2 regions of the Haloimpatiens massiliensis genome follow, and region 2 is predicted to be linked to the other one. Evidence: a T-box and tRNA genes for the amino acid it is inferred to sense, from the RefSeq annotation. Region 2 holds a T-box; the other holds one or more tRNA genes.
What was found. A T-box is a leader RNA that pairs with one kind of tRNA and senses whether it is charged. The one in region 2 lies ahead of C1715_RS04765 (glycine--tRNA ligase), so its partner is inferred to be a tRNA-Gly.
Positions count from the first base shown of each region.

Region 1 (11,532 bases), on a different contig from region 2:
AGGTTATTTGTACCTTATGGAGAGAAAAAACAGATTGAATGAAATAATGAGTTTTATATTTAAGCATTCAAATTAATTTAAAAGATACATTAAATAATGTGTAAAGGAGAATTTTATATGGCTTTAAAGGTTAAATTAATAGAGTATACTCCTAATCCTGAAGGGGTAATAGCTTCTGCGGCAAAACTTTGTTATAGCCCAGTGGGTATAGATGAAATACAGGAAAACTTAACAAAAGAAAACACAGAGAAATTTTTAAATATATTGGTTTCTTATGGACATTATTCTCCTATAGAACATGTTTCTTTTACTTTTGCAGCAGAAGGAGTTTCTAGAAGCTTAACTCATCAATTGGTGAGACATAGAATTGCATCCTTTTCTCAGCAAAGCCAAAGATATGTGAGATTAGAACAATTTGAGTATATTATACCGGAAGCAATAGAAAAGGATTCAGAAGCGCGAAAGGTTTTTATAGAAACCATGGAGCAATGCCAAAAGTCTTATGATATCCTTGCAGATAGATTAAAAGATAAATATATAAAACAAGGTATAAAACCTTTAGCTGCAGAAAAAAAAGCAATAGAAGATGCTAGATATGTATTTCCTAATGCATGTGAAACTAAAATAGTTTTTACTATGAATGCTAGGAGTCTTATGAATTTCTTTAATCATAGATGTTGTAACAGAGCACAATGGGAAATAAGAGCTTTAGCTAATGAGATGTTAAAGCAGGTAAAAGAAGTTGCACCGGTACTATTTAAATATGCCGGACCAAGTTGTTTGAAAAGTACTTGCCCAGAAGGAAAGATGACTTGCGGAGAATTTGAAAAAATGAGAGAAAAGTATTTATCAAATAATGAATCAATGTAAAGTTATACAAATGTAAAAATTTGAAGGAGTGTATATATGGAAAGTGGAAATAATGCACCTATAAGAGAGGATTTGATTGAGGGAAGAAATCCTGTGATGGAAGCCATAAAGAGCAGAAGGACTATAGAATATATAATGGTTTCAAAGGGAGAAAAAACAGGAAGTATAAGAGAACTTATAAGGGTTGCAAGAGATAAAAGGATAGTAATAAAAGAAGTGGATAAGAAAAAATTAGATAGTATAAGTCAAACAGGAGCTCATCAGGGGGTTATCGCAGTAATTACTCCGTATAAATATTGTGATTTAAAAGATATATTAGACTACGCAAAAGAAAAAGGGGAAAAACCTTTTATAATTATTTTGGATGAAATAGAAGACCCTCATAATTTTGGTTCAATTATAAGAACGGCAGAGGTTTGTGGAGTACATGGAATAATAATACCTAAAAGAAGAAATGTGGGGGTAACTCCAACAGTATATAAGTCTTCAGCAGGTGCTATTGAACACGTTAAAATTGCTAAAGTAACTAATGTGAATAATGCAATTGATGAACTTAAAGAACATGGAGTTTGGGTTTATGGAGCTGATATGTCAGGAAAGGATTATTGTTTTAATGTAGACTTCTCCGGTGCAGTGGCATTGGTTATAGGAAGTGAAGGACATGGAGTTTCAAAGCTTACTAGAAAGAAATGTGATATATTAGTAAAAATACCTATGACAGGACAAATAAATTCATTAAATGCATCAGTGGCTGGTGGAATAATAATGTATGAAATATTGAAACAAAGGATAAAATGAGGTACGTTTATATAGATGGCTATAATGTAATAAATAGCTGGCCAGAGCTGAGAAAAATTAAAGACCATAGTTTAGAAGGAGCAAGAAATCAACTAATAGATACCATACAAGAATACGCTGTTTATAGGGGACATAAGGTTTTTATAGTTTTTGATGCTCATATGGTATTAGGTAGTATTGAAAAGAGAGAAAAAATAGGTGATGTCATGGTTGTTTTTACTAAAGAGGGAGAGACAGCAGATAGCTTTATTGAAAAAAGTGTAAATAATATAGGAAGAAAAAAAGACGTTTTAGTAGTTACTTCTGATTCACTAGAACAACAATTAGCATTTCAAAGAGGTGCTACAAGAATGTCGTCTATAGAATTTAGGTGTGAAATAAATAATATAAGAAGTAAAATTAATCTAAGAACTCAAAAAGATTATTCTAGAAACAGAACTTGGTTAGAAGATGTAGTTGACAAGGAAACATTGGAAAAACTTGAAAAAATCCGCAGAAATAATTGAAATTACTTGACTATAGAAAAAGCCTTAATGTATAATGATGAGTGTGGTGTATATTTGGCTTGGAGGGGATTTGGGTGAATAAAATGCCAGAGATTCAGCAATCTAATTCTTCATTTGAAAATAAGTTAGATGAAGAGATTGTTATGGAAGCTAAACAAGGGGATAGTATGGCTCAAGAATATTTAATAAATAAATATAAAAATTTTGTTAAAGCTAAATCTAAATCATATTTTCTCATTGGTGCAGATAAAGAAGATATTTATCAAGAGGGAATGATTGGATTTTACAAAGCTATTAGAGATTTTAAGCCAGATAAGCTTTCTTCTTTTAAAGCTTTTGCAGAATTATGTGTAACTAGACAAATAATCACAGCTATTAAGACAGCCACAAGACAAAAACATATACCTTTAAATACGTATATATCTTTAAATAAGCCAATATATGATGAGGAATCTGATAGAACGCTATTAGATATATTATCTGGAATAAAAGTTACAGATCCTGAAGAGTTAGTTATAAGTAAAGAAGAGGTTAATCATATTGAAACCGAGATAGGTCAAATACTTTCAGATCTTGAAATGGAAGTTTTAATGTCCTATTTAGATGGTAAATCTTATCAAGAAATAGCTTGTGATTTAGATAGGCATGCTAAATCTATAGATAATGCTCTTCAAAGGGTGAAAAGAAAATTAGAAAAATGTCTTAGTAAAAGGTAAAATTAAATATTGACAAAGAAAATTTCCAATAGTAAAATTAATAATTGGTATAAATAATATTTTAAAAACTAGCGGGAGTAGCTCAGTTGGTAGAGCACTAGCTTCCCAAGCTAGTGGCCGCGGGTTCGAGCCCCGTTTCCCGCTCTTAATATAAATTGCCCATATAGCTCAGTAGGTAGAGTGCTACCTTGGTAAGGTAGAGGTCACCGGTTCAATCCCGGTTATGGGCTCCAGGTTACAAAACTATACAACACACCAGGGCAAGTTTATTTATAAGGTAAGGAGGAAGAACAATGTCAAAGTCAAAATTTGAAAGAAGTAAACCACACGTAAATATAGGAACAATAGGTCACGTAGACCACGGTAAGACAACATTAACAGCAGCAATTACAACAGTATTATCAAAAACAGGAAAAGCAGCAGCAACAAAATATGACGAAATAGACAAGGCACCAGAAGAAAAAGAAAGAGGAATCACAATCAATACATCACACGTAGAATATGAAACAGACAACAGACACTACGCACACGTAGACTGCCCAGGCCACGCTGACTATGTAAAGAACATGATAACAGGAGCAGCACAAATGGATGGAGCAATCCTAGTAGTAAGTGCAGCAGATGGTCCAATGCCACAAACAAGAGAACATATACTACTAGCATCAAGAGTTGGAGTTAACCACATAGTAGTATTCTTAAACAAAGCAGACATGGTAGACGATCCAGAATTATTAGAACTAGTAGAAATGGAAGTAAGAGAATTACTAAGTGAATATGGATTTGACGGAGACGGATGTCCAGTAATAACAGGATCAGCATTAGAAGCATTACAAAACTCAGACGATGAAGGAAAAACAGCATGCATCTATGAATTAATGGCAGCAGTAGATGAATATATACCAACACCAGAAAGAGCAACAGACAAAGAGTTCTTAATGCCAGTAGAAGATGTATTCACAATAACAGGAAGAGGAACAGTTGCAACAGGAAGAGTAGAAAGAGGAGTATTACACGTAGGAGACGAAGTAGAAATCGTTGGACTAAGTGAAGAAAAGAGAAAAGTAGTAGTAACAGGAGTAGAAATGTTCAGAAAGTTACTAGACGAAGCAATGGCTGGAGATAACATAGGAGCATTATTAAGAGGTATCCAAAGAGCAGACATCGAAAGAGGTCAAGTATTAGCAAAACCAAATACAGTACACCCACACAAGAAATTTGTAGGTCAAGTGTACGTATTAAAGAAAGAAGAAGGTGGAAGACATACACCATTCTTTAATGGATACAGACCACAATTCTACTTCAGAACAACAGACGTAACAGGTTCAATCGCATTACCAGAAGGAACAGAAATGGTTATGCCAGGAGACCACATCGACATGAATGTTGAATTAATAACTCAAGTAGCTATGGAAGAAGGATTAAGATTCGCTATAAGAGAAGGCGGAAGAACTGTAGGTTCAGGAGTTGTTACTACTATAGTTGAATAATACTAAAGAGTCAACATTGGGACTAGGTTTCTAGACCTAGTCCTTTATAATGATATAATTATTATAGTTTAGTATAAAATTATCAAATTTAGTTAATGTATTATAAAATTGTTAAAAATGCAAATACTTTAAAACATAACTTATGTTGACATAAAGGCTAAGTTGTGATAAATTAACTAAGTACCTTAATTTTATAGTAAAATACGTTTATGTATGCTAGAAATAATATGTTTTTAAAGTACATTAAAAGTACATTATTTAAAGTATTGTGTTAACTCTAATGCTTGATATGTTATTGTTTTACAACTAAGATTAAGCGTTTTACGTTTAGCTATATACGTAAATCGGGAGGTGGAAATAATGAGAGTTAAAGTAACTTTAGCTTGCACAGAGTGCAAACAAAGAAATTATAATACAATGAAAAACAAGAAAAACAACCCTGACAGAGTTGAAATGCAAAAATATTGTAAATTCTGCCATAAGCATACACTTCATAAAGAAACAAAATAGTGTATTGCAAAAAGGATGTGAAATTAATGGCTAGTAATGTAGAAATGAAAGATAAATCTCATATAACTGACAGAGGGATAATAGGCTTTTTTAAAGGTTTGAAAGCTGAATTTAAAAGATTTACTTGGCCAACAAAAGAAGATATTAAGAAGTCAACTATAGCAGTATTAGTATTTTGTGCTATATTTGTAGCAATTACAGGCTTAATGGATAAAGGTTTTGCCAGCCTCTTTAATTTGGTGTTTTTAAATAAGTAAAAAAAAGGAGGTAGGGGTTAGGTTACACCGAACCCTTGAATTATGCCAGAAGAAGCTAAATGGTATGTAGTTCATACATATTCAGGATATGAAAATAAAGTAAAAGTGAATTTAGAAAAAACAATAGGAAATAGAAATTTAGAAAATTTAATACTTGATATACAAGTTCCTATGGAGGAACAAGTTGAAGAAAAAGATGGAAAGAAAAAAGTTACTTTAAAGAAAATATTCCCAGGATATGTATTGATTAAAATGATAATGAGTGACGAATCTTGGTATGTTGTAAGAAATACTAGAGGAGTTACAGGGTTTGTAGGCCCAGGATCAAAGCCGGTGCCTCTTACTGAAGAAGAGATACGAACAATGGGAATAAAAGATAAGCCGGTGGATATTGACTTAGAAATTGGCGAGAGCGTAAAAGTTGTATCAGGACCACTGGAAGAGTTTGTAGCTTCAATCCAAGAAATAAATATAGAAAAAGGTACAGTAAAAGGATTAGTTAATATGTTTGGCAGGGAAATACTTGCTGAACTTGAATTTAATCAAATAAAAAAAATTGATTAACACTTACAGATGAAGTTGAATAAGTGGGAGGATTTTATCCGTATCACCACATTATAGGAGGTGTCAATTCATGGCTAAAAAAGTAATGGGATTAATAAAACTTCAACTTCCTGCAGGTAAGGCGAGCCCAGCACCACCAGTTGGACCAGCACTAGGACAACACGGTGTTAATATAATGGGATTCTGTAAAGAATTTAACGCTAAAACTGCAAATCAAGCAGGAATGATAATACCAGTTGTTATAACTGTATATCAAGACAGATCTTTCAGTTTTATTCTTAAAACTCCACCAGCAGCAGTATTATTAAAGAAAGCTGCAGGAGTAGAAAGCGGTTCTGGAGAGCCTAACAAAAAGAAAGTTGCTAAAGTAACTAAGGCTCAAGTAAGAGAAATTGCTGAAGTTAAAATGCCAGACTTAAATGCAGGATCAGTTGAAGCAGCTATGAGAATGGTTGAAGGTACTGCAAGAAGTATGGGCATAACAATAGAAGAGTAATTTAATTATTTTTCTAATTAAGGTGGGAGGTAAAACCGTTAAAACCACAAAGGAGGAATAAAGATGGCAAAAGTAGGTAAGAAATACCAAGAAAGTTCAAAACTAGTGGATAGAAATACTCTATACACTGCTGGAGAAGCATTGGATTTAACTGTTAAAACTTCAAAAGCTAAATTTGATGAAACAGTAGAGTTAGCTGTAAGACTTGGAGTAGACCCAAGACATGCAGATCAACAAGTTAGAGGAGCAGTAGTGCTTCCACACGGAACAGGTAAAACTGTTAAGGTTTTAGTTTTTGCAAAAGGTGACAAAGCTAAAGAAGCAGAAGCAGCTGGAGCAGAATATGTAGGAGCTGAGGAATTAGCTCAAAAAATACAAAGCGAAAACTGGTTTGATTTTGATGTAGTTGTTGCAACTCCAGATATGATGGGTGTTGTTGGTAGATTAGGTAGAATTCTTGGACCTAAGGGATTAATGCCAAACCCAAAATCAGGCACAGTAACATTTGATGTAGCTAAAGCTATAAACGAAATAAAAGCTGGTAAAGTTGAGTATAGAGTTGATAAAACTGCTATAATCCACGTTCCAGTAGGAAAGTCTTCATTTGGTGTTGAAAAATTATCAGAAAACTTACGTGCTTTAATGGAAGCTATAATAAAAGCTAAACCAGCAGCTCTTAAAGGACAATATATTAAGTCAATTTCTGTATCAAGCACAATGGGACCAGGAGTAAAAATTAATCCAGCTAAAGCACTAGATTAATTATTGACATAAATTTAAATTGATGATATAATCATAAAGTCTTAAAAGTGAATAAGTAATAATTCCGTAGACAGTAGGTGCAACGAACGCATAACGGTTAACAACCTACCGAGGATTCCAATATATGAAATATATGGTCTCTTCGCGTCTGCGGAGAGGCTTTAATTTTTATACACAGTTCTATACTGTAAGGAGGTGGACTCTGTGAGCAAGAATAGACAATTAAAAGAAGAAAAAGTTCAGGAAATTAAGGGAAAATTAGAAAAAGCTCAAGGAATAATCCTTGCTAAATATCAAGGTTTGACAGTTGAGGAAGATACTGAACTAAGAAAAAGATTAAGAGAAGCTGGTGTTGAATATAAAGTTTATAAAAACACATTAGTAACTTTGGCTGCGAAAGAATTAGGACATGAAGGAATAGTTGAATACCTAAATGGACCACTTTCAATAGCTTTTGGATATGAAGATCCAACTGCTCCAGCAAGAGTATTGAATGATTTTGCTAAGGACCATAAAAAATTGGAACTTAAAGCAGGAATAGTTCAAGGTGAAATATTTGATGAAGCTAAAGTTAAAGAGCTTGCATCAATACCACCAAAAGAAGTTTTACTTGCAAAACTTCTTGGAAGCTTCAAAGCTCCATTATCAAATCTTGTTTACTTACTAAATGCTGTAAAGGAAAAACAAGAATCTGAACAAGAATAATAAATTAAGAAAATTTGGAGGTGCATTTTAAATGACAAGAGAAGATATAATTCAAGCTATAAAAGAAATGTCTGTTTTAGAATTAAATGAATTAGTAAAAGCATGTGAAGAAGAATTCGGAGTAAGTGCAGCAGCACCTGTAGCAGTTGCTGGAGCAGCTGGAGCAGCAGCTGGAGCAGCTGAAGAAAAAACTGAATTCGAAGTTGTATTAGCTAGTGCTGGTGGACAAAAGATCAAAGTTATCAAAGCTGTTAGAGAAATAACTGGTCTTGGATTAAAAGAAGCTAAAGAAATAGTAGACGGAGCTCCTAAGACATTAAAAGAAGGCGTATCTAAAGAAGATGCAGAAGCTATGAAAGCTAAATTAGAAGAAGTTGGAGCATCAGTTGAAATAAAATAATATTTCTATAAAAAAGGCACTTTTATGAGTGCCTTTTTTTATTCTCAATATTCCATTCTTTTCAAAAAAATATATTGACATGAAGGTCCATTTGTGATAATATAACTAAATGCATTGATAATTATCGAAAAATGAAAAATTGTATTTTTTTATACAAAATGGTTATAATAACTAGATGGTAATGTTTTAATCCATTTACACTAATTACTAATAATGTTGGTGTTTATGGTTATTTTAGTATATACAAGGGGTGAAATTTGATGGTACATCCTATCCAGGTTGGTAAGAGAACAAGAATGAGCTTTTCAAAAGTTAAGGAAACGGCAAAAATGCCAAATCTAATTGAAATTCAGTTAGATTCCTACAATTGGTTCTTAGAAGAAGGACTTCAAGAGGTATTTGACGATATAAATCCTATTCAGGACTACACAGGAAATCTTGTTCTAGAATTCGTAGGTTATAAGCTAGACATTGATAACATCAAGTATTACGTGGAAGAATGTAAAGAAAGAGATACCACATATTCAGCACCGTTAAAAGTTAAGATAAGATTACTTAACAAGGAAACAGGAGAGATAAAAGAGCAGGAAGTTTTCATGGGAGACTTCCCTTTAATGACGGAACAGGGTACTTTTGTAATAAATGGTGCCGAAAGAGTAATTGTAAGCCAATTAGTTAGATCTCCAGGGGTATATTATGCTCTATCGTTGGATAAGACTGGAAAAAAATTATTTTCTTCAACAGTTATACCAAACAGAGGTGCATGGTTAGAGTATGAAACTGACTCTAACGATGTAATATATGTAAGAATTGACAAAACTAGAAAATTACCTATATCAATTCTTGCAAGAGCAATGGGTTGCGGATCAGATATACAATTAACTGATTTCTTTGGAGAAGAAGAAAGATTAAAAGCAACTATAGAAAAGGACAATACAAAAAATACCGAGGAAGCTTTATTAGAAATATATAAGAGATTAAGACCAGGAGAACCACCAACAGTAGAGAGTGCAATATCTCTTATTGATTCGTTATTTTTTGATGCTAAAAGATATGATTTGTCTAAGGTTGGAAGATACAAGTTTAATAAAAAACTTGCATTAAACTTAAGAATAGCTAATGCGCTAGCAGCTAATGATATAGTTAATCCTTCTACTGGAGAAATCATTGTAGAGAGCGGAGAAAAAATAGATAGAGAAGCTGCTAAGAAAATACAGAACCTAGGTATTAATGTAGTAGACATAAAAGTAGAAGACAGAATTATAAGAGTTATAGGAAATAACTTTGTAGATATACATGAACATATAAACTTTAATATTGATGACTTGAATATAAGAGAACTTGTACACTATCCAACTTTAAAGGAAATACTAGAAAGTTATAGTGATGAGGAAACTATAAAAGCAGAAATACGAAAAAATATATCTAAACTTATTCCAAAGCATATAACTAAAGATGATATATTCGCAACCATAAGTTATCAATTAGGATTGCCTTATGGAATAGGAGATACAGATGATATAGATCATTTGGGAAATAGAAGATTAAGGGCTGTAGGAGAATTATTACAAAATCAATTTAGAATTGGTTTATCTAGAATGGAAAGAGTAGTTAAAGAAAGAATGACTATTCAAGACCAAGAAGGAATAACTCCTCAAGCGCTTATCAACATAAGACCAGTAGCTGCGGCTATTAAAGAGTTCTTTGGAAGTTCTCAGCTTTCACAGTTCATGGATCAGACTAATCCACTATCAGAGTTGACACACAAGAGAAGGTTGTCAGCATTAGGACCAGGAGGTCTTTCAAGGGAAAGAGCGGGATTTGAAGTAAGAGACGTTCACTATTCTCATTATGGTAGAATGTGTCCAATAGAAACTCCAGAAGGACCAAACATAGGTCTTATAAACTCCCTTGCTGCTTATGCTAGAGTAAATGAATATGGATTTATAGAAACACCATATAGAATTATAGATAAGAAAGCAGGAAGAATAACTGATGAAATTAGATATTTTACTGCTGATGAAGAAGATGGATTCTTAGTAGCTCAAGCTAATGAACCTATTGATGAAAGTGGGCATTTTGTTGACGACAAAATAACAGTTAGATATAAAGAAGAAGTTTTAATAGTGCCTAGAGAAGAGGTTGATGTAATAGATATATCACCAAGACAAATAGTTTCTGTTGCTACTGCTATGATTCCATTCCTAGAAAATGATGACGCCAGCCGTGCTCTTATGGGATCAAACATGCAACGTCAGGCAGTACCACTATTAAAGCCACAGGCACCTATAGTAGGAACTGGAATAGAATTTAAAGCTGCCGTAGACTCAGGAGTTTTACCAAAAGCTAAAAATGCTGGAACAGTAGTTTATGTGGATGCTGAAGAGGTAAGAGTTAAAAGAGATAAAGATGGCGGTATCGATAAATATAAATTACTTAAATTCAAAAGATCTAACCAAGGAACGTGTATAAATCAAAGACCTATAGTCGATAAAGGAGATAAACTAGATATTGGCTCTGTTTTAGCAGATGGACCATCTACTGACTTAGGTGAAATAGCTTTAGGTAAAAATATACGTATGGGCTTTATTACTTGGGAAGGATATAATTACGAGGATGCTATGCTAGTTTCAGAGCAATTAGTTCGTGATGATGTGTTTACATCTATTCATATAGAGGAATATGAAGCAGAAGCTAGAGACACTAAACTAGGACCAGAAGAAATTACAAGAGATATACCAAATGTAGGAGACGATGCGCTTAAAGATATAGATGAAAGAGGAATAATAAGAATAGGTGCAGAGGTAAGGTCTGGAGATATCTTAGTAGGAAAGGTTACTCCAAAAGGAGAAACTGAATTAACTGCTGAGGAACGACTTTTAAGAGCTATATTTGGTGAAAAGGCTAGAGAGGTTAGAGATACTTCACTTAGAGTGCCACATGGAGAAGCTGGTATAATAGTAGATGTAAAAGTATTTACTAGAGAAAATGGAGATGAGCTTCCACCAGGAGTTAATGAGCTTGTAAGATGTTATATAGCTCAAAAGAGAAAGATATCTATAGGAGATAAAATGGCAGGAAGACACGGTAATAAGGGTGTTATTTCTAGAATTTTACCAGAGGAAGATATGCCTTTCTTACCAGATGGAAGACCACTTCAGATATGCTTAAATCCACTAGGCGTTCCTTCACGTATGAATATCGGTCAGGTACTTGAGGTTCATTTAGGATGGGCAGCTAGTAAATTAGGATGGCATGTAGCGACTCCTGTATTTGATGGTGCTATGGAAGAAGATATAGTAGATTGTTTAAAACAAGCAGGATATGCTGAAGATGGAAAAACTTATTTATATGATGGAAGAACTGGAGAACCATTTGATAGTAGAGTAACAGTAGGTTACATGTATATACTAAAACTTCACCACTTGGTTGATGATAAGATACATGCTAGATCTACAGGA
Region 1 covers NZ_LT854636.1:397,208-408,739, reverse strand. The annotation lists gene C1715_RS03025 (Mini-ribonuclease 3) at 1-76, shown strand, start outside; gene thyX (FAD-dependent thymidylate synthase) at 118-870, shown strand; gene rlmB (23S rRNA (guanosine(2251)-2'-O)-methyltransferase RlmB) at 907-1,668, shown strand; gene C1715_RS03010 (NYN domain-containing protein) at 1,665-2,174, shown strand; gene sigH (RNA polymerase sporulation sigma factor SigH) at 2,258-2,890, shown strand; tRNA gene C1715_RS03000 (tRNA-Gly) at 2,962-3,034, shown strand; tRNA gene C1715_RS02995 (tRNA-Thr) at 3,048-3,123, shown strand; gene tuf (elongation factor Tu) at 3,184-4,377, shown strand; gene rpmG (50S ribosomal protein L33) at 4,738-4,887, shown strand; gene secE (preprotein translocase subunit SecE) at 4,914-5,144, shown strand; gene nusG (transcription termination/antitermination protein NusG) at 5,187-5,708, shown strand; gene rplK (50S ribosomal protein L11) at 5,779-6,204, shown strand; gene rplA (50S ribosomal protein L1) at 6,268-6,966, shown strand; ribosomal protein L10 leader region at 7,013-7,141, shown strand; gene rplJ (50S ribosomal protein L10) at 7,171-7,671, shown strand; gene rplL (50S ribosomal protein L7/L12) at 7,703-8,071, shown strand; gene rpoB (DNA-directed RNA polymerase subunit beta) at 8,332-11,532, shown strand, end outside.
Region 1: it encodes a tRNA-Gly, which carries the amino acid that the T-box ahead of C1715_RS04765 (glycine--tRNA ligase) is inferred to sense. The anticodon was not compared.

Region 2 (11,532 bases):
TTCTTCCTAATCTCTACGCATTTCACCGCTACACTAGGAATTCCGCTTTCCTCTCCTGCACTCTAGATGCCCAGTTTGAAATGCAGCACCCAAGTTGAGCTCGGGTATTTCACATCTCACTTAAACATCCGCCTACGCACTCTTTACGCCCAGTAAATCCGGACAACGCTCGCCACCTACGTATTACCGCGGCTGCTGGCACGTAGTTAGCCGTGGCTTCCTCCTCTGGTACCGTCATTATCGTCCCAGATAACAGAGCTTTACAACCCTAAGGCCTTCATCACTCACGCGGCGTTGCTGCGTCAGGGTTTCCCCCATTGCGCAATATTCCCCACTGCTGCCTCCCGTAGGAGTCTGGACCGTGTCTCAGTTCCAATGTGGCCGATCACCCTCTCAGGTCGGCTACGCATCGTCGCCTTGGTAAGCCTTTACCTTACCAACTAGCTAATGCGCCGCGGGCCCATCTCAAAGCGGATTACTCCTTTGATTACAAAACCATGTGATTTCGTAATTTTATGCGGTATTAATCTCCCTTTCGGGAGGCTATTCCCCTCTTTGAGGCAGGTTGCCCACGTGTTACTCACCCGTCCGCCGCTAATCCGTTCCCCGAAGGGAACTTCATCGCTCGACTTGCATGTGTTAGGCACGCCGCCAGCGTTCGTCCTGAGCCAGGATCAAACTCTCAATTTAAAGTTCAATCTCAAACTCAAATTCACTGACTTTATGATTTATCATCATCATCTCTGTTTAATTTTCAAAGACCAATTTTTAAGCATCATCTTACGACGTACTTTATAATATCAAAATTAACTTAGCTTGTCAATAGCTTAATTAATTTTATTTCGTCGTTACACATCGCGGTAACAGCGACAAGTGTTATTATATCGCCTTAATGCTTTCTAGTTTTGACCACTTAATGCCATGTAATAAAATTATATTAATTTTTCTCTTTATTTCTTCATATATTTAGTTTTTTCTGCTATTGATACACCTGATAACGTTTCTTTATACTTAACAATGTAAATACATAATAATAGAACCCATCTAACCTTCATCCATAAAGGCTAGATGAGTATATAGTTTACATCATATTATTAATTATTTCTTTAAATTTATCTCCTCTAACTTCAAAGTTAGGGAACATATCGAAACTAGCACAAGCAGGTGATAAAGTTACTACATCTTCCTTTTCAGCAATTTCCCTTGATTTTTTTGCAGCTTCTTCTAAACTATTTACTACATATATAGGAATACTTACTCCCTTTTCTTTCATTACCTTGTGAAAGGCGTCTTTTATTTTATCTTTTGTTACGCCTAAAAGTATAAGAGCTTTTATTTTAGAATAACCACCTTCTGCTAAAGGTTCAAAGGGTATATTTTTATCGTAACCTCCTGCAATTAAGACTACAGGTTTGTCAAAAGCTTTTAATCCAGCCAATGTTCTTGTAGGACTTGAGGCAATAGAATCATTATAATATTTAACCCCATTTATACTTCTTATAAATTCTGTCCTGTGCTGAACTCCAGTAAAGGTAATCGCAACCTTTCTCATACTTTCTATACTAACATCCTCATAGGTTGCACAAAATGCCGCCAATAGATTTTCCACATTATGCATTCCTAATATTTTAATTTCTTCTCTTTTACAAACTGCATTGCCTTTTATATAAAGGGTTCCGTCTTTAAAATATCCACCATCTTCAACTATCTCTTTTACACTAAATTGCATTACATTGCCTTTAGCCTCACTAACCATCCCATTGGTAATGTAATTATCTCTATTTAGTATAAGTAAATCTCTTTCACTTTGATATTTAAATATATTCTTCTTAGCTTCTACGTACTCTTCCATCCCCCTATGCATATCTAAATGATTTGGACTTAAATTTGTCACTAATGCTACATCCACAGAGTATTTCATTTTCATAAGTTGAAAACTTGATAATTCTAATACTACTCTGTCTTGTTTGCCTATATTTTCTATTTGCGAAAATAGCGGTGTTCCTATATTTCCACCTACCCAGGCCTTATGTCCTTCTGCCTTTAAAATATTATATATCAATGTAGTTGTAGTAGTTTTTCCATCGCTTCCTGTTACTCCAAATATTTTTGCTGGACAATATTTTATAAACTCTTCCATTTCAGAAGTTATATATGCTCCTTCTTCCTTTGCCCTTACTAAAACAGGATTATCAAATCTCATAGAAGGTGTCTTAAATACAACTTCAAAACCTGTTAATTTTTCTAAATATCCTTCTCCTAAAACTGTATTAACTCCAATACTGAATAATTCATCATATGTTTCTCCTAATTCTTCCTTACTTTTTTTATCAAACGCAGTTACATTTGCACCTAATTTTACTAAAAAGTGAATTAACGGCTTATTACTAACTCCTATACCTACAACTGCCACCTTTTTCTCTTTTATAAATTCTTTAAATTCTCCAAATTCACGTCTCATAATATATATACCTCCAAAATAAGTGTTATCGCAAATCATTCATCATCATTATATCACTCTAATAATAAAATAAAAATTATATATATTGTGAAATAAACTTAAAATTTATTCTCCTTAAGATAAAGGAACTTTTTAAAATATATCAACGACATAAAACTACAAAGAAGGACATTGTATCTATTGTATAAATTGCGCGAATTTATTTAATTTAAAAACTTTATTTTTACCTATTGAATATTATAATAAACCTATGTTATACTTCTCTTGTGCCGTAAGAAAGTATTAATAATTCCCCAAGTTTTAGTAAACATATGACATATCCCCATGATTAAACCCTATTTACCGGATAATTATTATCCGGTTATTTTTTTACTTTAAATAATTAAATTAAAAGCCTGTGTCTAAAAATTTACAAACACAGGCTTTTAATTTTATACTAATAAACTATTTTTTAGTTATTATTTATTTGTATTAAAATTGAAGTTTTTCTTCTACAAACTTTTCTAGTTCTTCTATACTTAATCTTATCTGTTCCATAGTATCTCTATTTCTTATAGTAACAGTATTATTTTCCAATGTATCATAATCTATAGTTATACAATATGGAGTTCCTATTTCATCTTCTCTTCTATACCTCTTTCCTATACTTCCTGCATCATCATAATCTACATTGAATTTTTTGCTTAAGCTTCCATAAACCTCTAATGCTTTATCTGATAACTTCTTAGTTAGTGGTAATATTGCTGCCTTAAATGGCGCAAGAGCTGGATGTAAATGTAATACCGTTCTTACATCTCCATTTTCAAGTTCTTCTTCGTCATAAGCCTCTACTAAAAATGCTAGTGCAACTCTGTCTGCTCCTAGAGATGGCTCTATACAATATGGAACATATTTCTCGTTGGTTGTTGGATCTAGATAATTCAAATCTTGACTTGAATGCTCCATATGTTTATTTAAATCATAATCTGTTCTATCAGCAATACCCCATAACTCTCCCCATCCAAATGGGAATAAATATTCTACATCTGAAGTAGCATTACTATAAAATGATAATTCTTCCTTAGCATGATCTCTAAATCTTAAATTTTCTTTTTGCATTCCTAGTGCTAATAGGAAATTCCAGCAGTAATCCTTCCAGTATTTAAACCACTCCAAATCAGTTCCTGGTTTACAGAAAAACTCTAGCTCCATCTGCTCAAATTCTCTTGTTCTAAATGTGAAGTTTCCTGGAGTTATCTCATTTCTAAAGGACTTTCCTATTTGAGCTATACCAAAAGGCACCTTCTTTCTTGATGATCTCTGTACATTTTTGAAATTCACAAATATTCCCTGTGCTGTTTCTGGTCTTAAGTATAACTCTGATTTTGAATCCTCTGTTACTCCTTGGAAAGTCTTAAACATTAAATTGAATTTTCTTATATCAGTAAATTCTTTTTTACCACATTTAGGGCAAACTATTTCGTTCTTTTCTATATATTTCTTTAGTTCTTCACTTGTCCATCCATCTGCACTTACATCATCTTTTCCATTGGCACTTAAATGATCTTCAACTAATTTATCAGCTCTATACCTTGCCTTACAAGCTTTACAATCCATTAATGGATCTGAAAATCCTCCTACGTGTCCTGAAGCTACCCAAACTTCACTATTCATCAATATAGCTGAATCAATTCCTACGTTATATGGACTTTCTTGAACGAATTTTTTCCACCAAGCTTTTTTTACGTTATTTTTAAACTCCACGCCTAAAGGACCGTAATCCCATGCATTAGCCAATCCACCATATATTTCAGATCCTTGGAATATAAATCCTCTTCCCTTGCATAAAGCAACTATTTTTTCCATGGTTTTTTTACATGTCATAATTTATCCTGCTATCAAAAATTCTATAAATTGAATTTTTGCACCCTATAAACTATATAAGGTGGTAGTATAACCTCATTATTGAAACTACAAAGCAGTTCTTCACCTACCTTTCTTTATTATGATTTGAAAAAATTTCTTAAAATACTATTTTTATCATTTAAAAATAAATTATTATAACATAGTTTTTTATATAAAAAAAAAGCCCAATACCACAAGGGACGAAATTCTATTCCGCGGTTCCACCCTCTTTGGCATCAGCCCATCTTGCTTTATCATGTACTCCAAAGCGCCCTTCACCATAAATTTTAGCCATTTTCACCTACCATGACCTCTCTAAAAAAATAATCACAGCTACTCCTCTTTTTCATAGTACATAACTATATGAATTTATATATTATTTTACCAAATATAAAATACATGTCAATAGATATTCAAAAAATAAAAATGGCTCCGCAGAGAGGACTCGAACCTCCAACCTATCGGTTAACAGCCGAGTGCTCCACCGTTGAGCTACTGCGGAACATTTATTACATTTATTATTATATCAAAAAAAACTAATATTGCAATACTTTTTTTATTATTTTCCCTACTAAAATATAAGTTATTTATTAAGCCTTCACAGTTATAAATCACAATTTAAAATTAAAACTTAATGAAAAAATTCCTACAAAATTCCAACTTTTATTTTAGATTTTACATTCTAAATTTTAAATTAAAAACTATATTTGTATTTCATTTATTCATCTAATGTAGGATTCAAACTTTATATAACAAAGTTAAGTTATTTATAAGCTTACGAAATTCTTATGATTCAATTTTCTCACATACTCTCCAATACTATTTACAGAAAGAACTGTAGCTATTATCATAATTCCTGGAAATAAACTTGTCCACCATTTATTAGATAAAATATCCTTCTGAGCATCTATAAGCATACTTCCCCAAGAAGGTATTTCCACCGGCAACCCTAAACCTAAAAAACTTAAAGTAGATTCCATTACAATTGCACTAGCCACATTTAAAGTACATATAAAAATTATAGTTGGCATAAAATTAGGCAATAAATGCTTTCTTAATATATGAAAAAAGCCTCCACCCAACCCTTTTGATGCCACTACAAATTCTGATGATTTTAATTTTATTACTTCACCCCTTACTATCCTAGCAACTCGCATCCAACCAGTGAGTGAAATCACTAATATTATCTCCATTAAACCCTTTTCCTCAAAAAAAGCTTGAATAAAAGCCACTATAACTATAGCTGGAAGTATTAGAAAAAAATCTAATATTCTCATCATTATTTTATCTAGTACCTTGCCATAATATCCACTTACACATCCATATATAATTCCTATAGCACTAGACACTATCATACAAACTAAACCTACTAATATGGACACCCTACCTCCATATATACATCTTATGAGTATATTTCTTCCCATACCATCGGTACCAAAAATGTACTTAGAATTTGGCGGAATATATGTTCTCGATAAATTCATATAATTTTGAGGTTCATTTATAAATAGAGGAGCTATGAAAGCTACTAATGTTAGAAAAATCAAAAAACCTACAGATACATATGGAAATTTATTTTTGCTTATATGCTTATTATTTGGACATTTAAATCCAAAGGAATTTATGTTCCTCATATTAAACCTCCACCTCTCTAATTCTAGGGTCAATAAATTTACAGAACATATCTGATACTACATTACATAAAATTATTATAATTCCTATAATAATTATCCCCCCCATTAAAAGAGTATAATCATGGTATTTAGCTGCCTCAAATATGTATTTTCCTATGCCTGGATAGCTAAATATAGATTCTATAACTAAGGACCCAGACAATAAGTGATTTACAGATATAGCAATCAAAGTAATATAGGAAGCCATAACATTTCTTAAAAGATGACTAAATAATATTCTATGTTTAGGAACCCCCTTTGCCTTAGCAGTGACTAAGTAATCTTCTTTTAGCTCTTCTATAATCTTATCTCTAACAAAATTAGAATAGTATCCTAAATGACCTATAAAAACCACTAGCCAAGGTAAAATCGTATGTATTATTCTATCTACTAAATCTCCTTCATTTCCCATTCGGTAAACACCCGATGAAGGCAATAAACCGGCTTTAACTGAAAAAATCAACACAAGTATCAACGCCAACCAAAAACCAGGTACACAGTAAAAGAAAGTGCCCAATTTAACTAATGCCTTATCTATAAAACTCCCTTCATTAACAGCACATAAAAATCCTAATAGTAATGAAAATATCATTATGGTTACTATAGTTATTATTCCTAGAAACAATGTATTTCCCAAAGCTTCTAGTAAAATATCTTTTACTGGCAAGTTGTATTTAAAAGAAATTCCTAAGTTCCCATGAAAAAAATTAGTTAGCCATTCTTTGTATTGATAGAGCAGGGGCTTATTAAGCCCCATATTTTCTATTATTCTTGTTCTCTGTATACTGGAAATTTTGGCTGCTGATTCACCAAACATAGCGTACAGAGGATCACCTGGCATAATGTGAGCCATCATAAAGGTTAAAAAACTTAAAGAAAAAAAGCTTACAACTATATTAATTAAGATTTTTGCCACACTTTTTGGTTTACAAGTTATCATTCTATATCCCACTCTTCTATATTCCATAAGAAACCAACACCATGGTGTCCTAACACTGTATCTTTTATTCCTTTAATTTTATTGTCTGCACCATATACCGCATCTATATATGCAATCATTGCATATGGAGGATCATTGGCAAATTCCTTTTGGAATTCCTTATAGTATTCTTTTCTTTTATTATCGTCTAGTGTAGTTCTTGCATTTAGTAACAATTCATCAACTTTATTATTTGAATAAGCGTTTAAGTTGACACCATTTTCAGCTTGACTTGAATGGAATACTTTATAAGTATGGTCATCTGGGTCAAATGGACTGCCCCATCCTATTAAAGATCCTTCTAATTTATCCCATTGAATTGAACCGGAAGGTTGAACATCTACTTTAGCTTCTACATTTACCTCTTTGTAGTATTGACATGCAGCATTAGCTATATTTGTTCTCACTGGATCCCCTTCGAAACCAGTTATCTTAAAGGATAATTTTTTACCATCTTTTTCCCTTACTCCATCTTTTCCAACTTTCCATCCTGCTTCATCTAATAATTGTTTTGCCTTTTCCTTATCATATTGATATTTTTCCACATCTTCATTCTTATAATTTCCCATTTGTAATGGACTGTAAGCAACTTGTGCCATTCCCTTCAATACTTCGTCTACTATTTTTTGTTTATCTATAGCATAGCTAAGAGCTTGTCTTACTTTTACATCTTTAAACATAGGATTTCTGAAGTTAAACATAACTCCTCTATAATCTGCAGTTTTCTCCCTGTATAGCTTTATATTTTTTTGCTCTTTAAACGCATTCACATCCTGTGGTTCTAATTGAGCTAAATTTATTTCTCCTGATTTTAATTGTAATGCTCTTGCTTTTTCATCTTCTACTATTTTAAATATAACACTCTTAATTTTAGGTTGTCCATTATAATAATTTTCATTTGCTTTTAAACTTATATATTGACCAGTTTCCCATTTATCAAATTTATATGGACCAGTACCTACAGGATTTTGGTTAAAAGCATCTTTATTTATATCTTTTCCTTGTAACAAATGTTTTGGAATCATACCTACAGATAGATAATCTAATACAGCAACACAAGGTTTGCTCATATATATTTTTACTGTATGTGGATCTACTACTTCAACCTTCTTTATTTCTTCATAGTTGGCAGAAATTTCCGAGTTACTCTTTGGATCTTTTATAGTTTCAATAGTAAATTTCACATCATCAGCTGTAAAATCTTTGCCATCATGCCATTTTGCATCTTTCTTTAAGTTAAAAGTATAAACCATATTTTTTTCATCATAAGTCCATTTTTCTGCTAAGTCGGGAATTACTTTACTATTTTCATCATGTTTAGTTAATCCTGAGAATATTATTTTGTGAATCTCCGCATGCTCATCTAGCGCTGGATTAATTCTAGCATAATCCGCAGCGCTACCATAAATTAATGTCTTCTCTTTAGATGAACTAGTAGCTATCTTGCTATCTTTTTTTGCAGTTGTAGATGTTTTTCCTCCACATCCTACAGCCATGGCTCCTATTAGTACCGCACTTAAAATGCCAAGCACTCTTTTTTTAACCATACTCTACTCCCCCTTAATCATTTTATACATAATATTTAAATCTTAATAATTATTAACTACGCTAATTATAAAAAGTATTATATGTACAAAAAAGGTAGAGAACAATTTTCTCTACCTTCGTGGTATAATCAATTCGTATTTTATTCAACTTAAGAAAACCTTAATTAAAAAATCAAAGTTATATATAAACTTATTTATTTCACAAGTATTAATTCTAAATTATCTCCATTAACATTCGCATTAATGAATTTTTTTCACAAAGTAATTATAACATATGAATAAAAAAAGTCAAACTCTTTTGAAAATACTATTTTATTATTAATGCCTTAATTAAAAAGAGATAAAGCCTAAACTTTATCTCTTTTTTGTATATTTTAATAATCTACTTATTATTTTGAGCTGGTTTCATAGTTGGGAATAATATAACGTCTCTTATAGAATAAGAATCTGTTAAGAACATAACAAGTCTGTCTATACCGATTCCTAATCCACCTGTTGGAGGCATACCAATTTCTAATGCATGCATGAAATCTTCATCTATTACATATGCTTCATCATCCCCAAGTTCTCTTTCTTTAGCTTGTTGAACAAATCTGTCCCTTTGAACTACAGGATCATTTAATTCTGAATATGCATTACAAATTTCTCTTCCAAAAATAAATCCTTCAAACCTTTCAGTAAATTCTTCATTACCTCTTTTCTTCTTAGTAAGAGGTGATATTTCTACTGGATAATCATATATAAATGTTGGTTGTATCATATGTTCTTCTGCAAACTCTTCAAATAGTGCATTTAAAACGTCACCCTTAGTTACAAATTTTAAATCCTTTTTAAATTCCAAATTCTTTTCTTTAGCTATTTTTTGAGCTTCTTCATCATTACTTATTTCATTAAAGTTAACTCCAGCAAATTCATTAACTGCATCCACCATAGTTATTCTTCTCCAAGGTGGTGTGAAATCTATTTCTGTACCTTGGTATGTTACCTTTGTAGTACCTAGAACCTTTTCACATACATATGCTACTAAATTTTCTGTTATTTCCATCATATCATTATAATCAGCATATGCCTGATATAATTCTATCATTGTAAACTCTGGGTTATGTCTTATGTCTATTCCTTCATTTCTAAAGTTCTTGCCCATATCATATACTTTTTCAAATCCAGCCACTATTAATCTCTTTAAATATAATTCTGTAGCAATTCTCAAATACATATCTATATCTAAAGCATTGTGATGAGTTACGAATGGTCTAGCCGCAGCTCCTCCAGCTATAGGTGAAAGAATAGGCGTTTCACATTCCATAAATCCTTTATTATCTAAAAACTCTCTTATATATCTCATAATAGCTGTTCTCTTTATAAAAGTATCTTTTACTTCTGGATTCATTATTATATCCACTTCTCTATGTCTATATCTAAGATCTGGATCTTTTAACCCATGGAACTTCTCTGGAAGTGGTCTTAATGATTTACATGTAAGCTGGAAAGAAGATACTTTTACTGATATTTCTCCAGTTTTAGTCTTAAATACTGTTCCTGTAGCAGCTACTAAGTCTCCTATATTAAGACTTTTGTATTCTGCTAGTTTTTCTTCTCCTACATTATCTATCTTTATAAATAATTGTATTTTTCCGGTCTTATCATAAACATCAGAAAATACTACCTTTCCTTGACCTCTTTTAGATAATATTCTACCTGCAACTGTGACTTCTTTTTCTTCTAATGTTTCAAAATTCTCTTTAACTTCTTCAGCATGATGAGTTACATTAACTTTGTAAACATCAAAAGGATCCTTACCTTCTTGTTGAAGACCCTGTAGTTTCTCCAATCTCTGTTTCATCACTTCATTTAAATCTAACTCATTCTCTTGTGCATTTAAATTTTTCTCTTCCGCCATCAAAATCCCTCCACTTTATGCTCTATTAATCTCTAAAATTTCATACTTACTTATTCCATCTGGAACAGGTATTTCCACTATATCTCCAACTCTCTTACCTATAAGTCCAATTCCAACTGGTGATTCATTAGATATTTTATTCTCCATTGGATCAGCTTCTGCAGAACCTACTATTATGAAATCAACTATTTCATCAAAGTCATAGTCCTTAACCTTTACTACTGTACCAACTCCAACAATTTCTTTATCTATTTCACTTTCATCCACTACAGATGCATTTTTAAGCATATTTTCTAGCTGAGCAATTCTTCCTTCCACAAAAGCCTGCTCATTTTTAGCTTCATCATATTCTGAGTTTTCACTTAAATCTCCAAAGGAAAGTGCCACTTTTATCTTTTCAGTTATCTCTTTTCTTTTCACTGTTTTTAAGTATTCTAATTCGTCTTCTAACTTTTTAACCCCTTCATAAGTCATTACATATTTCTTCTCGCTCATTTCTTGTCTCCCCTTTTAAATATTCTAATACTTTATCATTAAGATCATAATTTAATTCCAACACAACAAACTATTTTATTATAACATAAATTATAATTTATAATCATTTAAGTTATTATAAATCAGCAAATTTATAATGTCAACATTTATACTCTTCTAAGTAATTCCCTTAAATTAAGGGTTAAATCCAAACTCATTAATGTAAATATCATTACTTTTCAAATCCGCTTCTATTTCTCTTCCTGCAATATGGCTCAGAATAGCTCCAACCAACTGAGGTGTATATTTTAAGGATTGCTCTTCCCAAGGTACTGTAAAAGTAACATTGTTCACATGCAAATTATGACTATTTTGGGGCATATATCTGTCATCAATATACCATATATTTAGTTTTTCATTTTTAGGATCTATGTTTATAGAAGTTATAATAAAATCTACATCATTTAATAGGTATTCATATTCTCTAGTTATAACCGGCGTAACCCCATATCGAGCTATTAAATATTCTCTTACTTTTCCTAAATATTCTATATTTTTTGATACAAGTACTACATTATTACTGAATTTACAAAGTTCCTCTATTATATATTTAT
Region 2 covers NZ_LT854637.1:344,907-356,438, reverse strand. The annotation lists rRNA gene C1715_RS04775 (16S ribosomal RNA) at 1-690, opposite strand, end outside; gene murD (UDP-N-acetylmuramoyl-L-alanine--D-glutamate ligase) at 1,082-2,461, opposite strand; gene C1715_RS04765 (glycine--tRNA ligase) at 2,933-4,324, opposite strand; T-box leader at 4,539-4,704, opposite strand; tRNA gene C1715_RS04760 (tRNA-Asn) at 4,773-4,847, opposite strand; gene C1715_RS04755 (ABC transporter permease) at 5,113-5,979, opposite strand; gene C1715_RS04750 (ABC transporter permease) at 5,981-6,985, opposite strand; gene C1715_RS04745 (ABC transporter substrate-binding protein) at 6,955-8,544, opposite strand; gene lysS (lysine--tRNA ligase) at 8,927-10,387, opposite strand; gene greA (transcription elongation factor GreA) at 10,460-10,939, opposite strand; gene C1715_RS04730 (hypothetical protein) at 11,114-11,532, opposite strand, start outside.